Regions from separate parts of the Hungatella sp. L36 genome, predicted to be linked through region 1. Evidence: riboswitches for the same ligand, from Rfam matches in the RefSeq annotation. Region 1 holds a riboswitch; the other holds the start of a gene.
What was found. A riboswitch is a leader RNA that binds a small molecule or an ion and turns the genes downstream of it on or off. The one in region 1 is predicted to bind cobalamin.
Positions count from the first base shown of each region.

Region 2: it holds a riboswitch for cobalamin, as region 1 does, so the genes downstream of both, H8S80_RS23515 (ABC transporter substrate-binding protein) here and H8S80_RS26595 (energy-coupling factor ABC transporter permease) in region 1, are expected to answer to the same signal.

Region 1 covers NZ_JACOPC010000015.1:42,349-49,941, reverse strand. Annotated here, with positions in the region: gene H8S80_RS26610 (MATE family efflux transporter) at 1-892, shown strand, start outside; gene cbiQ (cobalt ECF transporter T component CbiQ) at 974-1,774, shown strand; gene H8S80_RS26600 (energy-coupling factor ABC transporter ATP-binding protein) at 1,824-2,711, shown strand; cobalamin riboswitch at 2,739-2,923, shown strand; gene H8S80_RS26595 (energy-coupling factor ABC transporter permease) at 3,094-3,843, shown strand; gene H8S80_RS26590 (energy-coupling factor ABC transporter substrate-binding protein) at 3,845-4,168, shown strand; gene H8S80_RS26585 (AraC family transcriptional regulator) at 4,389-5,360, shown strand; gene H8S80_RS26580 (hypothetical protein) at 5,450-6,031, opposite strand; gene H8S80_RS26575 (exodeoxyribonuclease III) at 6,225-6,980, shown strand; gene H8S80_RS26570 (ABC-F family ATP-binding cassette domain-containing protein) at 7,034-7,593, shown strand, end outside.
Region 2 covers NZ_JACOPC010000012.1:12,365-19,957, forward strand. Annotated here, with positions in the region: gene H8S80_RS23485 (hypothetical protein) at 1-381, shown strand, start outside; gene H8S80_RS23490 (hypothetical protein) at 398-1,273, shown strand; gene H8S80_RS23495 (C39 family peptidase) at 1,707-2,450, shown strand; gene H8S80_RS23500 (hypothetical protein) at 2,556-2,861, shown strand; gene H8S80_RS23505 (response regulator transcription factor) at 2,909-3,589, shown strand; gene H8S80_RS23510 (sensor histidine kinase) at 3,586-4,800, shown strand; cobalamin riboswitch at 4,847-5,021, shown strand; gene H8S80_RS23515 (ABC transporter substrate-binding protein) at 5,244-6,893, shown strand; gene H8S80_RS23520 (ABC transporter permease) at 6,910-7,593, shown strand, end outside.

The DNA.
Region 1 (7,593 bases):
TAATGTGATCAGCGGCATCTTCCGCGGACTGGGAAATTCGAAGCTGCCGCTGATTTTTGTCCTGATCGCCTGTATCGTAAATGTTATTGGAGATCTGCTTTTCGTGGCAGTTTTTCACATGAATGTGGCGGGCGCCGCGCTGGCCACGATTCTGGCCCAGGCCGTCAGCGTGGTCCTGTCTCTGCTTATCATCCGCAGGCAGAAGCTTCCGTTCACCATTAAGAAAAGTGATATCCGCTTTAACCGTGAAATTCTGGTATTTTTAAAGCTGGGAATACCGCTGGCGCTTCAGGAAATGCTGACAAATATATCATTCTTAATTCTCTGTGCGATTGTAAATGGAATCGGCCTTGAGGCGTCCTCCGGGTATGGAATCGCCCAGAAGGTCATTTCCTTTGTCATGCTGATCCCTTCTGCGCTGATGCAGTCCATGTCGGCCTTTGTGGCTCAGAATGTGGGGGCCGGCAAAGAGGAACGGGCCAGGAAGGCAATGCTCACGGGAATGGGGCTCGGCGTCTGCGTCGGCGTGTTTATCTTTGCGGTTACGTTTTTCAGAGGGGATATCCCGGCGTCGCTGTTTACCTCCAATGAGGCTTATATTGTGCGGGGCGCGGAGTACTTAAAGGGATTCAGCCCGGAGGCCATACTTACCTGTATTGTATTCAGTTATATCGGCTACTTTAACGGCCATGGCATGTCGCTTCCCGTTATGCTGCAGGGAATAACGGCGTCGTTTCTCGTGAGGGTGCCGCTGTCGTATGTGTTCAGCCTGAAGGATGGGGCCAGCCTGTTTGATATCGGACTGGCGGTGCCGCTGGCTTCGGTGTATGGGATTGTGTTCTTTACGGTGTGGTATGGATGGTATCGGAAGCGTGAAGGGAAGAAGGGATAAATTACCATTTTATTTGCCATACGCCTCCTCCCGTTATATAATGGGTCATATCGGCCAATGCCGGTAAATAGATCAAGGGAGGTGAAACCAATTCACAGAGGTCATAAACACGATGCGGCGCATTCGATTGATTTCTATGCCTATGAGTCGCGGCTCAGAAGCTGGAATGCGGGGCTTAAGATGGCGGTGGGCATGGCGGCGCTCTGTCTGTGCATCGCGGCGGACAAGCTGTCGGTGTCGGTATTTGTAATCTTTACCATGGCCTGCATTACGGTTATGGCGGGAGGCTTATCGCCTGCACGGTATTTAAAGCTGCTTACGATTCCTCTCGCCTTTCTTTTTATGGGGACCGTGGCGATTGCCGCAGGTATTTCGCGCAGGCCCTACGGCGACTGGTATATAAGCGTTCCATGGTTTTCGCTTTATGTGACGAAGGCCGGGCTTTTGCAGGCTGTACTGCTGTTTACCAGAGCGCTGGGGGCGGTCAGTGCCATGTACATGATGACGCTTGCCACGCCGGCCAGTGAGATGATCGGAGTCTTAAAGCGCATACACGTACCGAAAATGATTGTGGAACTGATGTATCTGATTTACCGCTTTATTTTCGTTTTGAGCGACACCCACAGTCAGATGAAACAGGCCGCTGTTTCCCGGCTGGGAACCTGCGATTTTAGGACATCCTGCCGTACCTTCGGAAGCACTGCCGGCAATCTGCTGGTGGCATCGTTAAAAAGGGCGGACACGTATTATGACTCTCTATTATCCCGGTGCTACGACGGGGATCTCTGTTTCCTGGAGGAAGAGAAGCGGATCAGGGGAAGCCAGGCGGCAGCGGCAGCAGGATACTTACTGCTGATTGCGGCGGTGTGGATCTTACTGTAGTCCGACATCGGAGTGATACAGAGAAAATGAGAGAAAAGGTGGTGAGTATGTGGACGAGAACAAAGGAGATGTGATTCTGGAGACAGAGCATCTCTGCTATTCCTATGACAGCAGGAAAACGGCCCTGCAGGATGTGAACTTATCGGTCAGAAAGGGCGAGCGGATCGCGGTACTGGGTTCCAACGGAGCAGGAAAATCCACGTGTTTTCTGAATCTGAACGGCGTGCTGTCACCGGATTCCGGGAAAATCTTATACCGGGGTACCGAAATTACAAAAAAGAACCGGAATGAGCTGCGAAAGCACGTTGGAATTGTGTTTCAGGAGGCGGATAATCAGATTATCGCATCAACGGTGGCCGCGGAGGTTTCATTCGGGCCCATGAATTTAAAGCTTCCGGCCGCGGAGGTGAAACGGCGCGTGGATGAGGCCCTTGCTTGTATGAACTTAGTAGAAATGAAAGACAGGCCGCCTCACTATCTCAGCGGCGGTGAGAAGAAACGGGTCTGTATCGCGGATATTGTCGCGATGGAGTCGGAACTCTTCCTGTTTGATGAGCCGACGGCTTCGCTGGACCCTCTGAATACGGCAATATTCGAGGCAGTTCTGGATAAGCTGTGGAATATGGGGAAAACTCTTTTGATTTCTACCCATGATGTGGATTTTGCCTGGAGATGGGCGGACCGGGCGTTGGTATTTGCCGGAGGCCGTCTGATTGCGGATGACTCGCCGCGCCGCATTTTCCAGGATGAAAGCGTGGTATCGCAGGCGAACTTAAGAAAGCCGGTCCTGATGGATGTGTGCAGCCGGCTGGCGGCCCATGGGCTTGTGCCTGACGGTTCATATGCAAAAGATGCAGAGGAACTGGAACGGCTGCTGTGCCAGCAGCAGGAAGCCGGCAGTTTGAAAATGAGAGCAGACGGCGTTAAATGTATTTGACAGCCGGAGCCGTTTTCGTGTACAATACAATAGAATTACGCAAGAGGTGCCTGTGAAATTCTCCGCAGGATAATAGGGAAAAGGGTGAAAATCCCTTACGGTCCCGCCGCTGTAAAAGAGGAGCAGGGCTCGATAAATCACTGGGTAACCGGGAAGATGAGCTGCTGTGATGAACCTTGAGTCAGAAGACCTGCCTGTTGCGATACGATGCGTCCGGTTACGAGCGATGACCGGAGGCCGAAGCCTTTTTTTGCGTCCGGAAAACCGGAGATCTCTGTGAAGACAGGGGATAAGAGCGAAGAAGAGGCTGTCGTCAAAGTACCGGTCTGATGAGTGGGAATCATCGGATGAGGTGCTTATTTTTTTTGAAGGGAGAATAGAGATGATGAAGAAAGAAAAAAGAATCATGACACTTGCAGTCGCATTTGCATTTACGTTCGGCGTTATGCCGGTCTCATATGCGATGCACATTATGGAGGGGTATCTGCCTTTGGGCTACTGCCTGGTATGGGGAGCTGTCTGTGTGCCGTTCCTGGCCGCCGGATTTTTTTCCATACGCCGTACACTGGGTGAAAACAGAAAGAACATCACCGTGCTTGCCATGGCCGGGGCGTTTATTTTTGTGATTTCGTCCCTGAAGATTCCGTCTGTTACGGGCAGTTGCTCCCACATGACCGGAACCGGTCTCGGGGCGATCCTGTTTGGGCCGTCGGCAGTGAGCATCCTTGGAATTATCGTATTGATTTTCCAGGCAGTTTTACTGGCACATGGGGGACTCACCACGCTGGGTGCCAATACCTTCTCTATGGCGATTGCTGGTCCGTTCGTGGCTTTTGGGATCTATAAATTATGCGGAAAGTTAAAGGTAAACCGCTACGTATCCGTATTTCTTGCGGCTACCCTTGGCGATCTGTTTACATACTGCGTAACCAGCCTTCAGCTGGCGTTGGCCTATCCTGCAGAGCAGGGCGGTGTGGCTCTGTCTGCGGCGAAGTTTTTAGGCGTGTTTGCGCCGACACAGCTGCCGCTGGCCATCATTGAGGGACTTCTCACCACTGTTATCATCATAGCGCTGGAATCCTACGCCGGGCCGGAGCTTTCCAGTATCGGATTTGCAAAGGAGGCAAAATAAGATGGATAAGAATAAAAAAATGATTGTAACCGTTTTACTGGTCATTGCCTGCCTGATCGCAATTATTCCGCTGTTCGCGTTAAAAGGCGCAGAATTCGGCGGATCCGACGATGCGGGAAGCCAGATGGTGGCGGAGATCCGTGGAGAAGAGTATGAGCCGTGGTTCACCCCGGTAATGGAAACCCTGATTCAGGGCGAACTCCCGGGCGAGGTGGAAAGCCTGCTGTTCTGCATTCAGACCGGAATCGGCGTCGGCATCATGGCCTTTGTCATGGGACGTTTCGTAGAGCGGAAGAAATGGATGACAAAAAAAGAAAATAAATAAAACAAGCAGTTTTATAGAGCCGGGAAATTCCTTCTGATGGAATTTCCCGGCTTATTTTCTGCCTGTGGCTGCAAGCCTGACAGCCAGAATGCGAGAACGGGAGATAAAAGGAAGGAGAATGGAAAAAACTGGACTGTCGGAAAGCATGCAGGCAGCAAGAAATGTGACAAAAATGTTCTTGTTTTCTGGTATGATAGAGAAAAGACAGGAGGCGGGGATTATGGCGAGTGAATTGGAGGCTGCGAATTACGATGAGGCGGCCGATAGGAATGGTAAGATGGGGAGCAGAATGGATGACAAATGGAGTGACAAGATGAATCACACACCAACTAATATAGAAGAAATAGCTGCAGTCATTGACTATATCGAAGAACATCTGATGGAGGAGCGGCTGGATTTAGAAAGTATTGCTGTGGCTTTCAACTATTCCAGATACCATTTGCACCGCATGTTTGCATCTGTTACCGGTTTTCCCATGCATACCTATCTTATGAGGCGCAGGCTGACTGAGGCGGCCCGTATGCTGGTGTTTTCGGAACAGCCTGTTTTGGAAATTGCGCTGGCTTCCGGATACGAAACGCAGCGCTCATTTTCGAGGGCGTTTCAGAAGTATTTTAAACACAGTCCATCCCAATACCGGAAGAAGGGTGATTTCTTCCCGCTGCAGCTGAAATACGATGCCTCCCGCCGGGAAAAACTGCGGGGGGACAGGATACTTGAGGTGGCCATGACGGAGGCAAAGACGATATCCATCGTCGGCTGCTGCGGTTCCACAAAGGGCGGTTTCTCTGTAATCGGTAGGTGCTGGAGGCGGCTTCATGCGAAAAAGGACCGGATCTCCGGCCGCACGGACGAGGAATTTCTGATTGGGGTAAATGACTACTCTTATTATCCCTGCCAGGGAATGGATAAGGTGTTCCGGTATGTTGCGGGAGCAGAGGTCGCCGAAGAACACACGGTTCCCAGGGGAATGCAGGAATTTACATTCCCGGCCGGCCGTTATGCTGTGTTTTCCTTCCGCGGAAGGAATGAGGACAGCCTCCAGCCAGTGGTGGAATACATCTATGGGGAGTGGTTTCCTGAATCCACCTGTCGGTTTGACGACGGCAGACGGTATGATTTTGCAAGGTATGGGGAACGGTTGGACGAAAAGGGGGAAAGTGATATTCAGTTATGGGTGCCGGTTATCTGAGCACCCATTATTTCATCCATAGGAAAGTTTGTCCTATGAATGAAATAAACTCCGGGGGACAGCGTGCCCCCGCTCTGTTCCTCCTCAGATCAGTCAGACAAATTGATTCCCGTAATCATCATCGTTCCATTTACATCATTGAACACAACCGCCCCGTTTTCGCCCATCATCACGCCAGCGCCGTAGGAGTCAAGCTGCGATTCCTGTACTGCCGCGATGGTGTCCTTCATCTTCTGGGTAAACAGAGTATCTGAGCCGAGGGCGATCAGGTCATCCCGTGTCTCAAGCTCGCGGCCGTCCCCTGATTCCAGGGATATGTAGACCGGATAGCCGCAGAGATCTGCAAAACCTTCCAGATCAGACGATGCAACGGCCTTTTTTATTTTTAAAGCAAATGCGGCCGCTCTCCCGGATTCTGTTTCTGAAGCGTTTTCTTCCTCCGTTTCAATGGACTGCTCCGAAGGCGAAAGGGAAGCTTCCCCGGTATCATCAATTGAAGTTTCCTCGCTATCTGCTGATTCGGCGGAGATGGTTTCTCCGTTATCCGTATCTTTTTCATATGTAGAAGAGACTGTCTCGGAAGAAGCGGATGACGCCGGTGCAAACGCGCAGCCGGAAATACCCATGGATACTGACAGCGCGAGCGCGGCCAGCCTGTTTAAATGCTTCATATAGATAAGTCCTCCTTTTCATGTATTCAGTGGCAGTATATCATTCCGACAGAGCGGAATCAACTTGAGAATGAATCTTATGGATCAGATCTTATGGATTTTTCATCTGAAAATTTCCACCAAGATTAATCTTTTCTATTGTCCTGGAAAATGCTATACTAACATTATGTATTGTCTAAGGAGAGACTGTTAAATGAAAAAATTGATATCATGGAATGTTAATGGCCTGCGCGCCTGCGTAGGTAAAGGTTTTTTAGATTATTTTCACGAAGTGAAGGCGGATATTTTCTGCATACAGGAGAGCAAGCTTTCAGAGGGACAGATCGAACTGGATCTGCCGGGCTACCATCAGTACTGGAATTACGCGGAGAAGAAAGGCTATTCGGGAACCGCCATGTTTACGAAGGAGGCGCCGCTATCGGTTGCGTACGGCATCGGAATAGAGGAACACGATCATGAGGGCCGTGTAATAACGGCGGAATTTCCCGAATATTACGTTGTCACCTGCTACACCCCCAATTCCAAGGACGGGCTGGCGCGCCTGCCATACCGTATGACGTGGGAGGATGCATTTCTTCAGTATCTAAAAGGGCTGGAAGAGAAGAAGCCGGTTATTTTCTGCGGTGATTTGAATGTGGCACATAAGGAGATCGACTTGAAGAATCCGAAGACAAACCGGAAGAACGCGGGCTTCACAGACGAAGAGCGCGGCAAGTTTACAGATCTTCTGGAGGCCGGATTCATCGACACCTTCCGCTGGTTCTATCCGGACAGAGAGGAGATTTACTCCTGGTGGTCCTACCGGTTTAGTGCCAGATCCAAGAACGCAGGCTGGAGAATTGACTATTTCTGTGTATCGGAATCGTTAAAGGACAGGCTGGTCAGTGCGGATATCCATACGGAGATACTCGGATCTGACCATTGCCCGGTGGAACTGGTGATTGAATAGAAGCGTGGATTCTATACGGCGATGAATAAGGAACGGAGAGACGAATTACAAAGATGAATTTATTAACGATAGAACATTTGACAAAATCATACACCGAGCGGCTGCTCTTTGACGATGCCAGCTTCAGCATCAATGAGGGAGAGAAGATCGGCCTTATCGGGATCAACGGAACGGGGAAATCGACGCTTTTAAAGATTGTGGCAGGGCTGGAGGAACCGGACGACGGAAGCGTGGTGCGCGGACGTAATCTGGATATCCGGTTTTTGTCTCAGAATCCGAAGTTTCATGACGGCGATACGATCCTGGAAAGCATTGTCCGTGAAAATGAGGGACACGCTCATGTGTGGGACTTAGAGAGCCAGGCGAAGATGATGCTCACAAAGCTGGGCTTCACGGATTTTGACGACCGCGTGGAGACCCTTTCGGGCGGCCAGAGAAAACGGGTGGCGCTGGTAAGCGTCCTTCTTTCCACGGCGGATTTACTGGTATTGGACGAGCCGACCAACCATCTGGACAGCGCCATGGCGGACTGGCTGGAGACGTATCTGCGCCGGTTTAACGGAGCGCTCTTAATGGTAACCCATGACCGGTATTTCCTGGACAGTGTGACGAA
Region 2 (7,593 bases), on a different contig from region 1:
CAGATGGCAGACCGTCTGGCGGCGGAGGGCTTCCGATGCACCAGCCGGTTTGACAGCTACAATGCCGTCGTGGCGATTGACGCGAACAAGGGGAAAATAGGACTGCTGATGCGGCTCAATCCATTTTCTGTTCAGATCCTGGAGGCTTCGGGAATCCGTTCGGCGGAGGTCAGCGATGGAAAGGGGATAACGGGAGGGACAAGCCTGGTGAGCTTCCGATTCTGCCTGGATGGGATGAAATTTAAAATTCCTACATTTTCGTCAAATCGCTGTTATAATATGAAATCAAATGAAGTTATAGAGGGAATCGAAAAAGCTGAGAAACAGGTTGAGTATCTGCTGGAGGCGAAACGAAACTCGGAGACCGTGTTTGACGAGTGAGTGTGGGGGAGGAATCATGGGATTATTCAACAAACTATTTAAGAAAAATGAAGCGGCACAGACACCAGCATCGGCACCAGCACCAGTATCGGCACAGACACCAGCATCGGCACCAACATCCGCACAGGAATCGCTCTGCCCTAATAAGGATACCATAATGGGATTCGCCCTTCTTCATACGGCTGAGCTTTCGGAGGATGAGCTGACAGGGGCGATAAAAGAGGAATTTGGCCCTGAGACGGAGCTAGAGGTTTCCAGGGACAAGCTGTTTTCTGTGATTGTAAGCAGGGAGGAGGCCCAGTTTATCTGTACGCTGATGCCGTTTGCTGTGCCGGACCATGAGGTGGAGAAACTGTTTCCGTTTCATTCGCTGTCGCCGGAGGCGGAGCTGGAGATGGGGAGACATCAGGCATTTCTGATTATTGCAGGCAATGGGTTTGAACTGGAAAAGAAACGGGAGGCCTGTCTGGCGTTTAACCGGCTGTGCGGAGCGGTCATGAGACGGGAACAGGCCGCCGGCATGTATATGGGAGGGGCCGGGCTGCTTCTGGAAAAGGAAACTTATCTGAGACACGTGGAAATTATAAAGTCTCCCGTCGGTGAAGACCGGAACTATTTTCCGGCGCCGCTCTGGATCCGGGTACTTCTCTATCTCGATGACGGAAAGAAGATGGCCCGGACCGATGGCCTTGCAGATTTTGGTTATCCGGAGGTCTGTGTTTTTAATACCCATCAGGAGCCGGAGGCGCTGTACCAGCAGCTGTATCTGATGGCAATCGAGGAGATCACCGGCAGAGGTGTCTACCGTAGTGGGGACCTGATCCGGATTGACGAAGAAACGGAGGCCGTCTGCAAACTGGCGGACGGTGTCTTACATATTATTGGTACGTGAGACCAGGGCGTGCCGATGGCAGGAATGAATTTTCAAACACGTCCTGGTACTGCATTGAACAAATACCATTGAATTCAGCACGAATGCCTCACAGCCGCAGAGAACTTGTATCTTTGCAGCTGTGAGGTTTTTTTTCACAGGAAAGTTCGTCCTATGAAATAAAAACCCTCCGGGAGGATGCGCACTCTGCGCTAAGGAAGTATGGCCGCTGAAGCGACCGCGCTCCGGCGCGAGAGTCCGGCTCGCCGGACTCTTTCTTGTTACAGGGAGCGCCTCCCGATGATCCGGAAGAGTTTTTACATTAAACTTAAGTTTTTTACATTCTGTGGCATTATGAACCGCTGTAATGTTATAATTGATATTCAATCGGTTTACTGTGTATCATTGGCGAACAGCCATGGCGGCTGATCATTGTTCTTTGGAGGAAATGGAAATGAGGATGAAAAAAATAATAGCGGTAATGGCACCGTTACTGATCGGCATATCAATAGTCTCATGCAGCAGGAATACAGGAACAGAGAACGAGGAACCGGCCAAAGTCGGTGACACGGCCATAGTCGGTGAAATGGCCAAAGTCGGTGACACGGCCAAAGTCAACGACACCATCAATCCGAAGGCATCCAAAGAACCGGAAGACATTCCGGCATTCCCCCATTCTTTTATGATTGACTCCGATAACTATTATGACTATCAGGATGGCATGCAGTGTGCGGCTTTTTCTTCAGCCTACGTACTGCGGCATTTTGGGGAAGCGGCGGAGGGCATGGACATCTTTGCGGATTTTCCGAACCGGGCGCCGGACGGGGGGATTTTTCCGGAAGGAATCGTGAATTACTTTGAGGGAAAGGGATACCAGGCGGAATTTAGACAGAACGGGACGGTGGCGGAGATAAAGGGGCTGGTCAGCCAGGGCGTTCCTGTCATTGTGTTTATTCATACGGAAGAGCCGCATAAAACCGTACATTCCACCCACTATATTCCGGTGGTGGGCTATGATGAGGAGTATCTGTATTTTGCGGAAAGCATACAGGGGCTGGCTAATTGCGAAAACGAAGAGAACCCGGTCTACAACAGAAAGACGGAGCTTTCAAAATTCGAACGCCTTTGGCTGAACATCGACGGTGTCTGGGATAATCCGTATTTTGTGATAGCAAAGGGCGACGGCGGCCTTTCATAAATCTTACATTTTATTGTTCTAACCGTACTTTAACCCTGGCTCCTGTATAATAAGCCTGTGATCACATAACACAGAAAATAAAAGAGCGAATAACAGGAGGCATTTATGATGTTAAAACACAGAACAACAGCCATTTTGGCAGCAGCAGCCGTAGCAGCCACGACGTTAGCCTTTACCGCTTCTGCGGCGGTAAAGGATGTACAGGCGGATACCAGCAAATCCGCCGTATGCACTTCCACCGTTATGGACCATGCGGACGGGAATAGACAATATAAGTCTGAGATCAGAACCGATGAAAATGGGGAAACGTATATTATCGCGGAAGACGGATCGAAGATTTATATCAGCTGGACGGAAAAAGGAATCAGCAATGACGGCAGTGTCGTATACAGCGTCGTCGCGGCTGAGTAGAAGGATTTTATCGGGATACCAAAAAGGATGAGAGGATTTGATTTACCATGAGACTTTTGATTGTGGAAGATGAGGAAGATATGCGGGAGGCGCTGTGCTACGGCCTGCGCAGACGCGGGTATGCGGTGGACGCCGCAGGTGACGGCGCCGACGCGGTCGAACAGTGCGGGATCAATGAGTATGATCTGGTGGTGCTCGACTTAAATCTCCCCGGTCTGGATGGCATGGAAGTGCTGAGGCACATTCGGTCCATGGAGAACCCGGCGAAGGTGCTGATTCTCTCTGCCCGCTCGGAGCTTGCAGACAAGATAATCGGGCTGGACAGCGGAGCCAGCGACTATCTCACCAAGCCGTTTCATTTTGAGGAATTAGAGGCACGCATTCGTATGCTGCTGAGAAGATCATTTATCCAGACAGAGGCCGCCCTGACGAGGGGAGGTCTCTGTCTGGATTCCAATTTAAAGACCGCTGCTTTTCAGGGAAAGCCGCTGGAATTCTCCATGCGTGAATTCGCAATTCTGGAATATCTGATGATTCACATGGGCAGGCCGGTCAGTGCAGAGGAACTGCTGGAGCATGTGTGGGACAGGGAGGCCGATCCCTTTTCCAATCAGGTGAAGGTCTATATCAGCGTCATACGGCGCAAGCTTCAGGCGGTTACGGATGAGGAAATCATCCGCAGTATCCGCGGCGCCGGATATCTGATCGATAAGGAGGAACCTCTATGATGAAGAAATTGTCACTCCGCATGCGGCTGACCCTTCTGTCGGCCCTGGTGATGGCCAGTGTGGCAGTCATACTGACCAGCATGTTCTTATTTGGGGCAGACCGCATTTTCGTACGAGACTTAGAGCAGAAGATGACGTTTCAGCCCCAGGATATTATCATCACCAGTGTAAAAAAAGAGGGAGTCCCTAACGAAAATATGGACTTGCAGGAGGTTACCGTTTCCTTGAAAAAGGCGGGCACGCAGTTTAACCTATGGGGGATGGCGGCCCTTTTTCTGGTCCTTATTTTGGGAACCGGGGCGACGTGGCTGATGGCGGGCCATGTGCTGAAGCCGCTGAAGGAGCTGTCGTCCGCGATTGAGGAGATCAGCGGCAATGATTTGTCGAACCGCGTGGAGATACAGGGCAGACAGGATGAGATCGGCCGGCTGGCCCGGTCTTTTAATCATATGATGGACAAAGTCAGCGCTTCATTTGAACGGCAGAAACGCTTTTCCGCCAGTGCCGCCCATGAGCTGAAGACGCCGCTTGCCACGATTCTTGTGAATCTGGAGGTTCTGGAGCTGGACGGGAAGACCTCGCCGGACCGCATGGAAAAGGTGCTGACCATCGTAAAAGCGAATACGGAGCGGATGATCCGTCTGGTGGAGGACCTGATGCGCCTGACGTCGGATAAGGACCACGAGATGGAGGAGGAAGTGGAGCTGAGCGAAGTGTTTGCCATAACGCTTTATGAGCTTTCACCGCTGATCCGAAAAAAGGACTTGACCGTCTCCATCGAGAATACGCCGGATATCAGCCTGACCGGCAGCCGCGTCATGCTTTACCGCGTTATGAGCAATCTGCTGGAGAACGCGGCAAAATACAACCGGGAGCATGGGTCCATCTCGATTGTCACGGGCAGAGATGATAATGGTGTGACTGTGAAGATCGAAGACACGGGAATTGGAATCCCGGAAGAAGCGCTTCCCCATATTTTTGAACCGTTTTACCGGGTGGATCAGTCCCGGTCCCGCGCCGTGGGCGGAGCCGGTCTGGGACTTCCCCTCGTAAAGGACATCGTGGAGAAGCACGGGGGAGAGGTCACGGTGAAGAGCGCGGCTGGTGAGGGAACGACATTTATACTGCGGTTCCCTGCCTCATACCGCGGTGTGGAAAGGCGCGGACGTGTATCTCCTCGACATGGAAAAATAGTCTGCGGCAATGATTAAATAGGTGGAACAGAACGGAACTTTGTGCTATGATAGGGAAGTATAATTGAATCATATGATATTAAGTGCATGTTCAAGAGGGAATCAGGTGAGAATCCTGAGCGATCCGGTCACTGTATTCAGGGAGCGATATCTTCAAATCCATTGCATCAAAGATGTGAGAAGGGAAGATGGAGCATTGATCTGTAAGTCAGGAAACCTGCTTAATAGGAAAAGATGAAGCCTCCGTGTAAGGCAATGCATCTGGGATAAAGAAGCTCTTTTTTGCCGTAAGGCGCAGAAGGGGCTTAATAGTTTATGCCTGATGACGGGAACGCGGAATAAAAAAGCGTTTCTTTTTTTTGCTTCCGGCGGCCTCTGATTTGGCCTGCGCTTATGAATTACGGTATGATATGCAGTTATACAAGGATGATACCTGCGAAAAGCAGACGAATGGAGGAACTATGAAAGAGAGACAAAAGAGACGAAGCGCGTATTCCATGTTCGCGCTCCTGGCGGTGATTCTGACCCTGATGCTGAGCGGCTGTTCCGGTCAGAAGGCCGGCACACAGAGCACAGAGACCGCTCAGACAAGTGCTGAGGCAAAGAACGGGGCGGGTACAGAAACAGGTTCAGAGGAAAAGACCACAGAAGCGGCCGTGAATCCGGACGATGAGATTGTCCTGGCGGGCTACCGGAATGTGGCGCCTGGCGTGGATGACGCCTACTACTGCAGCGTAATTCTCTATGTATGGGAACCGCTGATCACGATGGATGCAGCCGGACAGCCGGTAGGAAAGCTGGCGAAGAGCTGGGAGATGTCTGACGATGCGAAGACCTGGACCTTCCATTTACAGGAAGGCGTCAAATTCCATGACGGCGAAGCGTTCAATGCGGACGCAGTGCTTTATAACTTTGACCGGATGAGATCAGAGGTGAAGCCTTCCGGCTTCTACAGCCTGAACATCGACAGCTTTTATCCGAATCTTGACCAGGTAACGAAGGTGGATGATTATACGGTGCAGCTGACCTTTACAGAGGCCTCACCGACCCTTCTTTTTACCATGACCAATTTCGGAAGCGCCATGTACAGCCCCAAATGCTTTGATGAAAATTATAATTACACCGGCATTGCACAGGGTACGGGACCATTTAAGATTACCGAGAATGTTAAGGATCAGTACGTACTCCTGGAGCGCAACGAGGATTACTGGGGAGAGAAGGCTGCGGCGAAGACAATCCGCGTGATGACGATCCCGGATGTCAATACCAGATTCTCCGCTATGAAGTCCGGAGAAATCATGGGCGTTATCGATTTAAAGGCGATCACGCCGGCTCTCGCTGTGGAGCTTGTAAAGGATGACCAGTTTGCGATCACGACGACCAATTCTACCATGATCGATTTCCTGTGCCTCAATGGAACAAAGGCGCCGTTTGATGATGTCAGAATGAGAAAGGCGTTCAGCCTTCTGGTAGACAGAAACGCCATTGCGGATAATATCTATCTTGGATACGCATCCCCTACTTCCAATATCTTAAACTACAGCACGCCGTTCTATAAGGACTTCCCGGTGGAATACGACGCAGAGCAGGCAAAAGCGCTTGCAAAAGAGGTTCTGGGAGATCAGAGAGTCAGCGTAAAGTATCTGGTTCAGCAGGACAACACGGAGCAGAAGGCGGAGGCGGAGCTGATCGCGGCGATTCTTCCGGAGATCGGAGTGGACGTGACCATCGAATCCTATGACTGGGCGGCCATGAAGGATATGATGAAGAGCGGGGATTACGATATTGCACGCGGCCAGCAGGGGCTTTCCAATATGGAAGCCATCACCATCTTTAAGCGTTTCATGTATTCCACAGGCGATCAGAACGTGAACTACAGCCTTGGAGTAAAGAGCGCGGAAATTGATGGCCTGATCGATCAGGCGGATGCGGAGATCGATCTGGTAAAGCGTCAGGAAGCTTACGATAAGCTGCAGGAAATCTCCGTTGAGACACAGCCTGTGCTTCCTCTCTACAACGAAAAGACTCTGATGGTCTACAATAAGAAACTGGCCGGATATGAGGCGCAGATCTACGGACTGGATCTGACAAAGGTAGGCTGGGCACAGTAAACAGGGAGAGTATGAGATGCTTCGATATATAGTTCGGCGGATTCTGTCCGTGATTCCTGTGTTAATCGGAATTTCCGTCATGGCCTTCATGCTGGGCTTATTGACACCGGGAGACCCTGCGGCCATGGCCCTTGGAAGGGATGGCGTCTCTCAGGTGACGCCGGAGCTTTTAGAGGCCAAGAGGGAAGAGCTGGGATTAAATGATCCCGGTGCGGTCCAGTATCTGCGCTGGGCGGGAAAGGTACTGCAGGGAGATTTAGGCAGATCATACAGCGATCACTCGCAGGTGAGCGGAGAACTTCTCCGCCGCCTGCCCATGACGCTTAAACTGGCATGTTCCGGGATGGCACTGGTGTGCGTCTTCGGGATATCCTTCGGAATATTCTCTGCGGCGTTTGTGAACCGCGCGCCCGATCAGGGAATGAAATTTCTTACAAATCTTATGATGGCAGTACCGTCATTCTGGCTGGCAATCGTCATGATTATCCTGTTTGGTGAAAAATGGAAGCTGCTCCCCACCAATGGCGTGGGAGGCATCCGTCATATGATTCTGCCGTCGGTCACGCTGGCCTGCGCCAATATCGCCATGACTCAGCGGCTGATGCGGTCCTCCATGCTGACGGAGTTCGGCAGGCAGTATATGCTGGCGGCTGACGCAAAGGGGATTAAAAAGAGCAGGCTGATGCTCTGTCACGCGTTT